3 regions of the Aerococcus tenax genome follow, and region 3 is predicted to be linked to each of the others. Evidence: predicted binding sites of a transcription regulator. Region 3 holds the regulator's gene; each other region holds the start of a gene.
The links. The regulator NrdR, encoded in region 3, represses ribonucleotide reductase genes. The targets are predictions, from matches to a motif close to ACACNATATATNGTGT.

Region 1 (4,291 bases), 330 kb from region 3:
GAATACCGTACCATTAAATGTGCTGGTGAACATGAAATAGAAATCAAAAAATCACGCTTTATTTGTCGGATTCAGCGTGCCTACACGAAGGAAGAAGCCGACGCTTTTGTTGAAGAAGTCAGAAAAGGACATTATAGGGCCACCCACAACTGTGTCGCCTACCAAATCGGTGAGCGTAATGAAATTCAAAGGGCCCTTGATGACGGTGAACCCAGCGGAACAGCTGGAGTACCCATGCTGGAAGTCCTAAAAAATATGGATTTAAAAAACGTTGCCTGTGTGGTTACCCGGTATTTTGGGGGCACCAAATTGGGAACTGGCGGTCTAGTCCGTGCCTATAGCGGCGCCGTTTCCGAAGCTGTCCACCAGATTGGTGTGGTTGAACGCCGCTTGCAAACCCAAGTCGATGTGACCATCGATTATTCCCTCAATGGTAGCATGGCCTATTGGGTGGAAAACTCCCCCTACTCTCTCCTAGATACCTCCTACTTAGAAAAAGTGACCTATCACTTAGGCGTTCCGAGCCAAGAAGTGGACAAACTCCAAGAAGAACTCACCAACCTTACTGCTGCCCAAGCTAGTTTTCAGATTGGTGAAGAAGTCTATGTAGATGTGCCTGTCCCGGTCGATACTGATCAATAAAGAAATAAGAGAGTGTGACAAAAGTCAAAAGAGCCCTGAACCGCTTCGCATACTATATCTGTAACTCGCTTGCGCTTCGAACAGCTATAGCAACTGGAGCGAACTATGGAAGATAGGCACAAGACTATCGCACATAGTTTGTAGTTGGGTTCAATTTGGCAGACTTGGAGTGGTTTCACAAGTTAGAAACAAGCGAATGCTTCGCTTTTATTCTGACTTGCTCCAACCATCCAAGCCTATACGCCAAATCTTACACCCTGTATGAAGTGGACGTCAGGGCTGACTTTTGGAGAACGTTTTGAATAGATAGTTCATGTTTTAAAAAGAGCCTGGGACTTTTGTCTCAGCCTCTTATTTTTCTGCCAATTTTTAGCTAAACAAAAAAATTCCTTCCAAAAAAACACCCAGCCGCTAAAAGCTGGGTATTTATCTTCCAATAAGTTTTAGTGGAGCTGCTTGTTTAAGGCCGCTAATTTTTCTGAAGCTGTCTGACCTTCATCTTTTAAGACCTCTTTTTCAGACAAGATAAAAGACCCACCCACTGCCAATACGGCATCATTGGCTAAATAGTCGGTGTAGTTGTCACTATTGACCCCGCCAGTGGGGATGAATTGAATATCAAAGAAAGGTCCTGCTAAAGACTTAATCGCTGACAGCCCCCCATAGACATTGGCTGGGAAGAATTTCACCACGTCAAGGCCTAAATCCATGGCTTGCATGATTTCACTTGGAGTAACTGCTCCCGGAAAGACAGGAATATCTTGTTTTAAACAATAATCGACCACTTCAACCGATAAACCAGGACTGACAATAAATTGCGCACCAGAGTCAACGGCGTCCTTGGCGGTATCCAAGTCACGGACTGTGCCTGCTCCCACAACTAATTTGCCCCTATCCGCCAATTGCTTGATGGCTTGAGAAGCTAGATCACTGCGGTAGGTCACTTCGATAAAGGACAAGTTGTTTTCACTTAAAACCGCCTCAGCTAAGACCACCGACCCTAAGTCATTGACCGTGTATAAGGGTAAGAGTTGCTCTTTACCCAATCGTTCTTTAAAAGTTTCTGCCATACCTAATGTCCTCCACTCATTGAAATTACGCTGCTTATTATTATTCAGTCTAACACGATTACTAGGATTTGCTAGAAAAAAGCCCCCGGACTGCTTTATATTTTCTTGAAAACAAAAAAGCCCTTACAGGTTTTGGGTAAGCATTGTAAGGGACTCACAAGCTTATTATAGCATCTTGTTAACGCTTTCGCAAGCGATTTCATCACCTTATCGGTCTTTTTAGAACTTTTATAAAGAAGGCCCCCAAATATAAAAGCTTATTTAAATTTTAAAAATAATTAGGCCGATCCATCCAGGCAGTCTCAAGCTTAGTCAAATAGGTCAAAGATTGCAGGAAAATTTCTTCCTTGGCCTGATCAATATCCTATGATAGAATACTTTTCGGACACAAGATATAGTGTTTACACTTATTTTTATAAGAAAACAGCACAATATATAGTTAGAGAGTAGGGATTACAATAGTGATAGTTTTTGCTGGAACCATCGGCGCAGGGAAATCGACCTATGCCGGAAAATTAGCTGAATATTTAGGCACAAAAGTATTTTACGAACCTGTCGAGGAAAACCCCATCCTTGATAAATATTACCAAGACCCCAAGAAATATGCCTTTTCCTTACAGATTTACTTTTTAAACCAACGCTTTAAAAATATTAAGGCAGCCTTTTTCGATAATAATAACGTTTTGGACCGTAGTATTTACGAAGACGAACTTTTCACCTATTTGAATGTCTTAAACGGGAATATCTCTGAAGAAGAGTTTAGCATCTACCGTGACTTACTAGCCAACATGATGGAAGAATTAGACAGCCTACCTAAAAAGGCTCCTGACCTCTTAGTCTTTTTAGATAGTTCCCTAGACAACGCTGTCAAAAACATCAAAAAACGGGGCCGGGTTTATGAACAACCAAGTTCTGATAACGGCCTTTACGATTATTACCGTCAACTCCACAGCCACTATGGTCAATGGTATGCAGACTATGACCAATCACCTAAAATGCGGCTAAATGTGGATAATTATGACATTCATCGCCCCCAAGATGCTCAAATCATTTTTGATAGTATTGACACATATTTAGAAAAAATTCAATAGAAAAACGAGGAAAATATATGCAAGAACAAAACAAAGCCACTAAGACCCTGTCCTTAAAAGAATGTATTCACCGCGCCTTAAAACCACTCAACAAGGTGGAATTAGCCATCATCGCTTTTGGTTTTATCGTTTCCTTGGGATTTAATTTATACGGAATTATTACCAGTTTAACCAGCCAAGAATTTGACCTTAACATCCTTATGTCTCTGGGGATGAGTATCTTTGGATTTTTAGGCACTTGGACCTTAGCCATCCAATGGCAACCCACTTTTATTGTTAACGGGATCCAAAATATCTTCGGGATTGCCGCTGCCGCTATCCTAGGAATATACGGAGATATGTTTTCATCTATTTACTATCTCATCACCGAATTTGTTGGCCACTTCAGTTGGGCTAAACGTCGTGACGAAAATGGTGACCTCCATGTGGACCAATACTTTAATTTAAAAATAATTTGTCAAGCTGTCTTCTTCTGGACCATTGGTTTAGGGGCCTTCTCCTATGTATTAGGTGGTCAACAAATTGTCTTAGACGCCATCACTAACGGGATTTCCTTTACCGCCCAACAACGTCAAGTGACTGGTCACAAGGACGGCTACTATCTCTGGTTAATTAACGATATTCTTTCCGTGATTCTTTGGTTACAAGCAGGTAACCTGATCGTAGGTTTCTCCTACCTAGGCATGTTAGCTCAAGGGATTGCTGGCTTAATTATCTGGTCTAAAGGAAAGAGCTCTGCCTTAGAATACGAAAACGAATGCATCGACTAAAGGAATTGTCGCTTCCATCTTCAACAACACAATAAATAAAAAAGCGCAGCAAGCACAAAAGGATCGCTGAGAAGTTCTAATCGCTCCTACTTCTCAAACAAAGTCCTTAGGCTTGCTGCATTTTTGTTTTACTTATGTCTTTTTAATAGTTTATTCAGGATCGTCAACTTCTAAGTGCCAAATATCCTTATTATATTCCAAAATCGTACGGTCACTAGAGAAGTACCCTGCCTCAGAAATATTGACTAGGACCTTTTCCAACCAAGCATCTTGGTCTTCATAGTCTTGATACATCTTATCTTTGAGGGCAATGTATTCTTCTAAGTCAATCATCGCCATGAAGTAGTCCTTGTTCTTGATATCTTCATAGAGACGCCGTAATTGACTTTCGTGGCCTAGGCGAATCATTTCCGGACTCACAATAAAGTCAACTAAGGGTTTTATAGCTGGGCGATTATAGTAATCTTGGGGATTATAGGCGTTATTCGCATAGAGGTCAATAATTTCATCACTAGCCTTACCAAAGGTGTAGATGTTGTCTTCCCCTACCCGCTCAGCAATTTCCACATTCGCCCCATCCAAGGTACAAATGGTTAAAGCCCCATTAAGCATAAATTTCATATTACCAGTCCCACTCGCTTCTTTTGAAGCCAAAGAGATTTGTTCAGAAATATCAGCCGCCGGAATGAGGTATTCTGCTTCCGTGACATTATAGTTG
Region 2 (4,291 bases), 980 kb from region 3:
ATGCTAAACGGATGATTGAACGTAAGGATGATGCTGTTTGGGAACCTCTCGGAGAGATCATGCGTGAACACCCGATACTACTTAACCGGGCACCTACCCTCCACCGTTTGGGGATTCAAGCCTTTGAACCCGTCCTGGTTGAAGGGAAGGCTATCCGTCTTCACCCCTTAGCCTGTGAAGCTTATAATGCCGACTTTGACGGGGACCAAATGGCGGTCCACTTACCTTTAGGAGAAGAAGCCCAAGCTGAAGCTCGTATCTTAATGCTGGCCGCTTCCCACATCCTAAACCCTAAAGATGGTCAACCAGTGGTTACCCCATCCCAAGACATGGTCTTAGGGAACTACTACTTGACTCAAGAAGAAGCCGGGATGACTGGGGAAGGGATGAAGATTTCTTCACTCAGCGAAGCCCATATTGCTTATACTAATGGGGCGGCTCAATTGCATACCCGGGTCGTGATTAGTCCGAAACACTTCCCTAAATATGCATGGACCGACCAACAAAAAGAACAATTAATGATTACTTCTATTGGTAAATTGTTCTTTAATGAGATCATGCCGGCTGATTTTGCTTATATTAATGAGCCCACATCAGAAAACTTAAATGGTCAAACCGCTGATCGTTTCTTCGTCAATCCCGGGGAAGATACCGAAAAAGCAATTGCTCAATTAGAGACCACGGCGCCATTTAAGAAGGGCTACTTAGAAGAAATTATCGCCGCCATCTTCAAGCGCTTGAAGGTTACTGAAACCTCCCAATTCTTAGACCGCTTGAAGGCTCTTGGTTACTACTACTCCACCAAGTCAGGGATTACCGTTGGGATTGCTGATATTACCGTTTTAGATGCCAAGGACCAACACGTGGACAAGGGGCACAAACGCGTTGACAATATCATGAAGCAATACCGTCGTGGTTTAATTACCGATGACGAACGCTATGACCAAGTCATCAGCACTTGGAATGATGTTAAAAACGACATTGAAGACGAATTGAAACACAGTCTGTCTCCAGACAACCCATTCTTTATCATGATGGACTCTGGTGCTCGTGGTAACATCTCCAACTTTACCCAATTAGCGGGGATGCGTGGTTTGATGGCGGGACCAAGTGGTAAGATTATTGAACTGCCAGTTACTTCTAACTTCCGTGAAGGGCTATCGGTTCAAGAAATGTTTATCTCCACTCACGGGGCGCGTAAAGGGATGACCGATACCGCCTTGAAGACGGCCGACTCTGGTTATCTAACCCGTCGTCTGGTTGACGTGGCCCAAGACGTGATTATCCGTGAAAATGATTGTGGAACCGACCGTGGCTTAACCGTTTCAGCCATCAAAGAAGGTAACGAAATGATCGAAAGCCTGGCTGAACGTCTGACTGGTCGTTATATCCAAAAAACTGTCCGTGATCCAAAAACCGGTGAAGTTCTCGCTCACCATAATGAGCTGGTTTCACCAGAAACTGCAGCTAAGATTGAAGCTGCTGGCCTCAAACATGTTACTATTCGTTCTGCCTTTACCTGCCGGACCCGCCATGGGGTATGTAAGTACTGCTACGGTTCTGACCTAGCAACCAATGGTGAAGTCGAAGTCGGTGAAGCAGTTGGTATCGTGGCTGCCCAATCCATTGGAGAACCTGGTACTCAGTTGACCATGCGTACCTTCCATACCGGTGGGGTTGCCGGGGATGACATTACCCAAGGTTTACCTCGTGTTCAAGAAATCGTTGAAGCCCGTCATCCGAAAGGGCAAGCGGTGATTACTGAAGTGACCGGGGAAGTCGTGGCCATTGATATTGAAGAAGAAACCCGGACCAAGACCGTTACCGTCAAAGGGGAAACTGACGAACGGGAATACAAGGTGCCTTACACTGCCCGTATGAAGGTCAGTGAAGGCGACTTGATTGAACGTGGTGCCCAATTAACCGAAGGGTCCATTGATCCCAAAGAATTGCTCCGGATCACTAATTCCCTCACCGTAGAAAACTACATGTTAGCGGAAATCCAACGGGTTTACCGTCAACAAGGGGTGGACATTAACGACAAGCACGTGGAAGTCCTCCTACGTCAAATGATGCGTAAGGTAAGAGTCTTAGACCCAGGCGCTTCTGACTTGTTGCCAGGACATTTAATGGACATTGGTGAATTTGAAGACGCCAATGAGGAAATCATTAAGACTGGCCAACAACCAGCTACCTGTCAACCAGTCCTCCTAGGAATTACCAAGGCAGCCTTGGAAACCAAGTCCTTCCTATCTGCCGCGTCCTTCCAAGAAACTACCAAGGTCCTCACTGACGCTGCCATTAGCGGTAAACGGGACGAGTTACTTGGATTGAAAGAAAACGTCATTATTGGTAAGATAATTCCTGCTGGTACTGGTGTCGGTCGCTACCGTCACATGGAACCAGAAAAATTAGGTGTGGAACAAGTTGTTGAAGTGCCGGCCCATGAGCCATCTGACAACGAAAACCCAGCCGAAATTGCGACAATTACCAAACCAATCGATGAAAACTATAGCGGCATGCCTTAATTAGGGTAGAAGCCATTAAAAGAGGATAGGCGCATATCCGACTACAAGATATGCGCCTCTCTTTTTGCCCAAGGCCATGGGACTGGGCTTTAACCGCTTCAAGCAAAGCAACAACACTATATATAGTGTTGTTGCTTTTTAATTGATACTATATATTGATTTTTTAGCTTGCTTTCTGCTTAAGTTTTTCCTATAATAGCAATGCAGCTAATTTTTAGCCGATAGACCATTAACTTAACTCACGCTAAAGCAGCTGAAAAGTCTACAAACAAGTAAAGTATAAAGGAGATTCATTATGGAAACTGCGATGAAGAATATTGTGGAATGGAATAAAGAGGCGCTTAACCAAGCCATCAAATCCTTCCCTCAAGTTTATCCGATGACAGAAGACATGAACAAAACCTTCTCTGGCATCAGTCGGATGGTCATGTTGGACCGTTATTCCTTTAAAGACACCATGAAAGAAACCCTAGCCCCTGGTGACTTAGTGGTATTAACTGTCCGTCCTGACCCGCAATATCCAGGACGGGGGATCGGGATTGTCCAAGCCATTGAGAACAAGACCGCAACCATTTGGGTCGAAGAAGCCTATCGTGGGTCCCTAATGGGAGAAGAACAGGAAACTGGCCTGGTAAAACGCCCATTGGATGAAATCGACAAACCTTTAGAAATCTACTATGAACAAATTGCCAAACGGAATGCCCATGGGCTAGCAGCCATTGATAAAAATGAAGATCGTCGCCAAGAGATTGAAGCGGCCTTCTACCAAGAAGAATCCAAGGGTAACTTTGTTCCTGCCGGCCGGGTTTTATATGGTGTGGGTTCCGGAACCGATGTCACCTACTTTAACTGCTATGTCATGCCTTATGTGCCTGACTCCCGGGGTGGGATTGCTGACCACCGTAAGGAAGTCATGGAAATTATGTCCCGTGGTGGGGGTGTAGGGACCAATGGCTCCACCCTAAGACCACGTCACTCTCTCGTTCGTGGGGTTAACGGGAAGTCCTCTGGGGCGGTTTCCTGGTTAGATGACATTGCCAAATTAACCCACCTGGTGGAACAAGGCGGTAGCCGTCGTGGAGCCCAAATGATCATGCTAGCAGACTGGCATCCAGATATTTTGGAATTCATTATTTCTAAGATGCAAAACCCACGCATTCTTCAATTTATCAAGGAAAGCTCCAAGGACAGCTACATTAAACAATTAGTCGATGAAAAGTTAAAATTTGTCTATTCAACTCCAGCTCAAATCGACATGTACCAAGCTGTTGTTGACCTCAAGGAAAAACAAGGCGACCAAGTCAGTGATGCAGCTTACGCTGAAGCCAAGGAAAATTTGGAACTAGGTGGCCATTATGAAGTCAATGAACCCGACTTCTTAACTGGGGCCAATATTTCCGTAGCTATTTCATCAGACTTTATGGAAGCTGTGAAGGAAGGTAAGGACTGGAGCCTACGCTTCCCAGCAGTGGAAAAATATGACCAAGAAGAAATGGCCGCTTACGACACCCAATGGCAAGAAATTGGCGATGTGCGTGAATGGGAAGCCATGGGTCATGAAATCACTACTTACCGGACCCTGCCTGCCCAAGAATTATGGCAATTGATCAACATCTGTGCTACCTACGCCGCTGAACCAGGGATTTTCTTTATTGACCGGGCTAATGAAGACACCAATGCAGTGGCTTACGGTCAAAAGGTTGTGGCAACCAACCCTTGTGGGGAACAACCCCTAGCGCCTTACTCCGTATGTAACCTGGGTG
Region 3 (4,291 bases):
CCGGACATGGTTACTTCCTCGCTCAAATAACGAACCCTTTCCATAATCCGCTGCGCCTTGACGGTTTCCGAATCTCCTTGGTTAGTATGGGCCAAATGATTTTCTAATTCCTTCATGGAAAAATTAGAAGTGAAAAAGGTAGCCTGGCCTTGACTCATACGGTTCTGCAAGAGAACCCCTAGGACTTCATCACGGACCCAGGCCGAATTACTTTCAGCACCAATATCATCAATCATTAATACTTGGGCGTCTTGGAGGCTCTTGAGTCGTTGGTTCACACGATTATCTTTGATGGCACTCTTGATCTCACTAATAAAAGTAGGATAGTGGAACAAGGTAGTCGTGAACCCATGTTCAGCCAAGTGATTAGCCACAGCTGCCGCTAAAAAGGACTTCCCCACGCCAAAGGGACCATGTAAGTAAAGGCCTTGGTGAAATTGCTTGGTCTTAGACTGCATGGCTTCGACAAAATCAATGGCCTTCTCCAAGGCAGATTGCCGTTTGGGATCGGTCAGGTCAAAGTTTTGGAAGGAGGCTTGCTTTAAATCCTTAGGCATTTCCAGTAAAGTGACCCGTTGCTTCTTCTCCCGGTCTTTTTGGGCGGCGAGGAATTCATCAGTCGCCTGGTATTCAATATCAATATAATTAAAATTCATAATGAGCTTAGGATAGAAATTAGGAAATTTGGGTCTTTTCCCCGCCCTTATCCGTTCTTTTTCTTGAACAAATTCATAGAGTTTCGATATCGAACGGTCAATCGTTTCTTGGTCCAAGTCTTCTTTATGCTTATCAATAAATTGTCTAACATCCGGATCACTCAAGACTTGAGCCTTGGTTTGGTCTAAGCGTTGGCGAAAGTTGCCTTTATTGAGCTCATGGCTGATATCTTCTCCAATATTTCTCATTCGTCTCCCTCCTCACTATTCAGTGCCCGAATCCGATCGGCTAAGGCTTGGACACTTTCATGGTCCATTTTTTCCTCCTTATCTGCCGTCTCTTGTTTTTGATTAAACCAAGCGGGCTGTAATTCTTGATAGGTCTTGCGTTTGGTATTTTGCCGCTTATTTTTGCTTTGTCTTTGTTTTTGAATCCGTTTAGTCCGTTTGTTGAGATAGGTCAGCGCCTGTTCCGGACTTTGAATATTTTTTTGACTCCAATCATCCACTGTCCGCTCAAAGGTCGACCTGACGATACTTGAACTTTCCTGGCTGATCAAATAATAGTGAATCATAATATTCAAGGTCGGTCCATCGATAAGGCCCTTATTCATGACCATCTCTAAGGTTTTTATCTCGTTGGTAGTTAGATAGCCGTTTTTTTGTTCTTTGATAGTCTTAGCAAAGGTTAGAGGCGGATAAGCCTTAGCCGCCTTGATCAAGGCTAGACTAGCTTCATCCTGATTTTCTTTGGGTAAATCCTGCCCCTGACTCTCGGTCTGCTGCTTGGCTTGGTCCATTTGATAGTCAGGTCGTTTATTTACCGGTTGGTCCGCCATGGCCTTGATCACAAGGCCTTGGTAGTAATTAATGTCCACTTGGTTGGTTCTTACATTACTTGCCTTAATGGCAAACTGGGACAGGGCAACTTCATCCAAACCATAAAGAGCATGGAGGCTTTGGGTCATCTCCTTAACTTCTTGACTGACCGCCCGCTCACTGAGGAAAGACCTTTGTACCAACTCAGTAAAATAAGCCATATCAAAATCACTGACCAGGCTAGTTTTTATAAGGGATTTACTAGGCTTCTTTAACAAGCTTTGCTTTTCGCTTTCAGTCAATTGGCGACTGCTTTGGGACAGATGAAAAACATCCTGAAAAGTAGCAGTGACCTCCTGCCAATCATTTTCCTGGCTATCAGCAATCTTTTCAAAGCTAAAGCGGTCTAATAAGCGATTAAAACGCACTTCCCCCACATGGTCTAAAAGTAAGCTAGTCATTAAGCTATCCTTAAAAAACTGCTCAGAAGAAACCGGTGCTAACAACTGATAGAGGGCCTGCACTGTGGCTTGACCACTTTGCTGAGTGTAGCTACGTAAGAGGCCAATAGCTTCTAATCGGCGCCTACTTCTGACATAGCGTTCTTTAGAAAAAACCAATTGGTCCATAATTTCCCCATGATTAATTACTTCTGATTGATAAGTCGAACGGTCAATATAGGCATAAAGAGTCATATAGAGAGCAAAGGCTTCAGCCCCAATAATTGGTTGGTAGAGATAGGTTAAAACTTCCAGATCGGCATTGGAAACAATTTGTGTGAGGATAATTTTGAGAGGTTCACGTGGATTTAACTTTTCCCATGGATTCAAGACTGATCTTCCTCCGCGTTATTGGCTTCTAAGTCTAAATTCGTTTGCCCCTCCGCGTTATTTTTTTGCATTTGCTTCAACTGCTCAATTTCTTGCAAAAAGACGGTAGGATCTTCGAAGTGACGGTAGACACTGGCATAGCGAATATAGGCAACTTCATCGATCTTGGGCAAAATATCCATGACCATTTCCCCTATTAGGGTTGAAGGCACCTCGTTTTGTCCTTTTTGCCGAATGTCCGATTCGATATTCTTAACCACTTCTTCTAAAGTCTCTAGGGCGATTGGCCGCTTTTCACAGGATCTCACTAAGCCCCGTAATAATTTTTCTTTGGAAAATTCTTCCCGGGTACCGTCCCGCTTGATAACCAGTAAAGGCATCTTTTCTACCCGTTCAAAGGTCGTGAAGCGAAAATCACATTGCGTACATAGGCGTCGCCTTCTTATCGATGTATTTTCCTCCACAGGCCGACTATCGATTACCTTCGTATTATTATCTTGACATCTGGGGCAGCGCACAATATTCACCTTCCTTGGACATTTTCTAAAATATTTCTTTTATTAATTATAGCACAGTTTAAAGGCGGAAGGATAAGGGGCAAAATCCAGCTTGGTCAGCTTATTTTATGGCTTGAAAGCCTTGGATGCTTAACCAGGCCTCGACTTGCTTTTCCGTTTGCTGGATGCTGCCCTGGTTATCAATCACAATATCTGCCCAGCGAAGTTTCTGTTCAATATTATATTGAGACAGCATGCGGTCAAAGGCCTCGTCTTCACTTAAATTATCCCGGTCCATCAGTCGTTGCAATTGAATGCTTTCTGGAACATAGACCAACATCACCGCATCACAAGCGTCCTGGTACTTGGTCTCATAGAGTAAAGGAATATCCAAAACAATCAATTGGTGGCCCTGGTCTTGGTAAGACTGGGCTTGGTCGTTGACCCAGTCATAGATATAAGGCAAGAGCAGTTGATTAAGAGCTTTGAGTTGATCCTTATCTGTAAAGACCACATCCCCTAATTTCTTCCGGTTAAGGGTGCCATTGGGAAAGAGAAAATCCTCTCCAAAATGCTCTTTTATAGCTTGTAAACCCTGTGTTCCTGGCTCAACAACAGCTCGAGCCCCCAGGTCTGCATCCACTACCGGAAAACCAACTTTTTTAAAATAATTAGAAACAGTAGATTTTCCTGTAGCAATTGACCCTGTTAATCCTAAGCGAAAAGTCATTCATACACTCCCTTTATTTCTGACAATTGGGACAAAAATGCGTCCCTCGCTGTCCTAACTTAATTTTCTCAATAGTATTTCCACAATTTAAACAGGCTTGGCCCTGGCGCTGGTAAACCTTGAGATAATTTTGATATTGACCGTCCTCCCCTAAGGTGTTCTGATAGGTCCGCACACTAGAGCCGCCTAAGTCTACCGCTCGACTCAGTATATCTCGCATGGCTTCTAATAGGAGCAAGGTCTCTTGGTCAGTCAACGAATTGGCTGGCCGACCTGGATAAATTCCCGCTTGAAATAGAGATTCATCAGCATAAATATTACCAATTCCGGCAATTTTTTGCTGGTCCAGTATTAATGATTTAATGGGTCGCTTGGATGCCGCTAATATTTTTTGGAATTGATCCAAGCTGATATCCCAGGGTTCTGGACCGAGTTTTAAATTTTTAATAGCTTGGGGCATATCTTGACGAGAAAATAAGGATATCCGACCAAATTTACGCACATCATGATAGCGTAGGTCCCTGCCATCACGCAAGTGAATGATGAGGTGACTATGCTTTAAAACCGGCGTCTGCCTATCGCAGACAAAATACTTGCCTTCCATCCGAAGATGGCTAATCCAGGCGTAATCGCTCCAATAAAAAAACAGGTATTTTCCATAACGGTCGACTCGTTCAAAGGTCTCCCCTTGCATGGCTTGGCGAAAGACTTGGGCTGGACAATTAATAATCTTTGGCCATTTTACTTCCACATCCTGTA

Region 1: a site for NrdR is predicted at 2,098-2,113, ahead of DBT50_RS01205 (deoxynucleoside kinase). Genes of this name have one in related genera too.
Region 2: a site for NrdR is predicted at 2,642-2,657, ahead of DBT50_RS07980 (vitamin B12-dependent ribonucleotide reductase). Genes of this name have one in related genera too.

What each region holds. Positions count from the first base shown of each region.
Region 1 is NZ_CP127382.2:257,672-261,962, reverse strand. Features, by position in the region: gene DBT50_RS01215 (YigZ family protein) at 1-642, shown strand, start outside; gene DBT50_RS01210 (bifunctional 4-hydroxy-2-oxoglutarate aldolase/2-dehydro-3-deoxy-phosphogluconate aldolase) at 1,086-1,712, opposite strand; gene DBT50_RS01205 (deoxynucleoside kinase) at 2,174-2,803, shown strand; gene pnuC (nicotinamide riboside transporter PnuC) at 2,821-3,573, shown strand; gene DBT50_RS01195 (glycogen/starch/alpha-glucan phosphorylase) at 3,724-4,291, opposite strand, start outside.
Region 2 is NZ_CP127382.2:1,698,366-1,702,656, reverse strand. Features, by position in the region: gene rpoC (DNA-directed RNA polymerase subunit beta') at 1-2,528, shown strand, start outside; gene DBT50_RS07980 (vitamin B12-dependent ribonucleotide reductase) at 2,824-4,291, shown strand, end outside.
Region 3 is NZ_CP127382.2:589,406-593,696, reverse strand. Features, by position in the region: gene dnaI (primosomal protein DnaI) at 1-905, opposite strand, end outside; gene DBT50_RS02645 (DnaD domain protein) at 902-2,305, opposite strand; gene nrdR (transcriptional regulator NrdR) at 2,302-2,823, opposite strand; gene coaE (dephospho-CoA kinase) at 2,924-3,532, opposite strand; gene mutM (DNA-formamidopyrimidine glycosylase) at 3,546-4,291, opposite strand, start outside.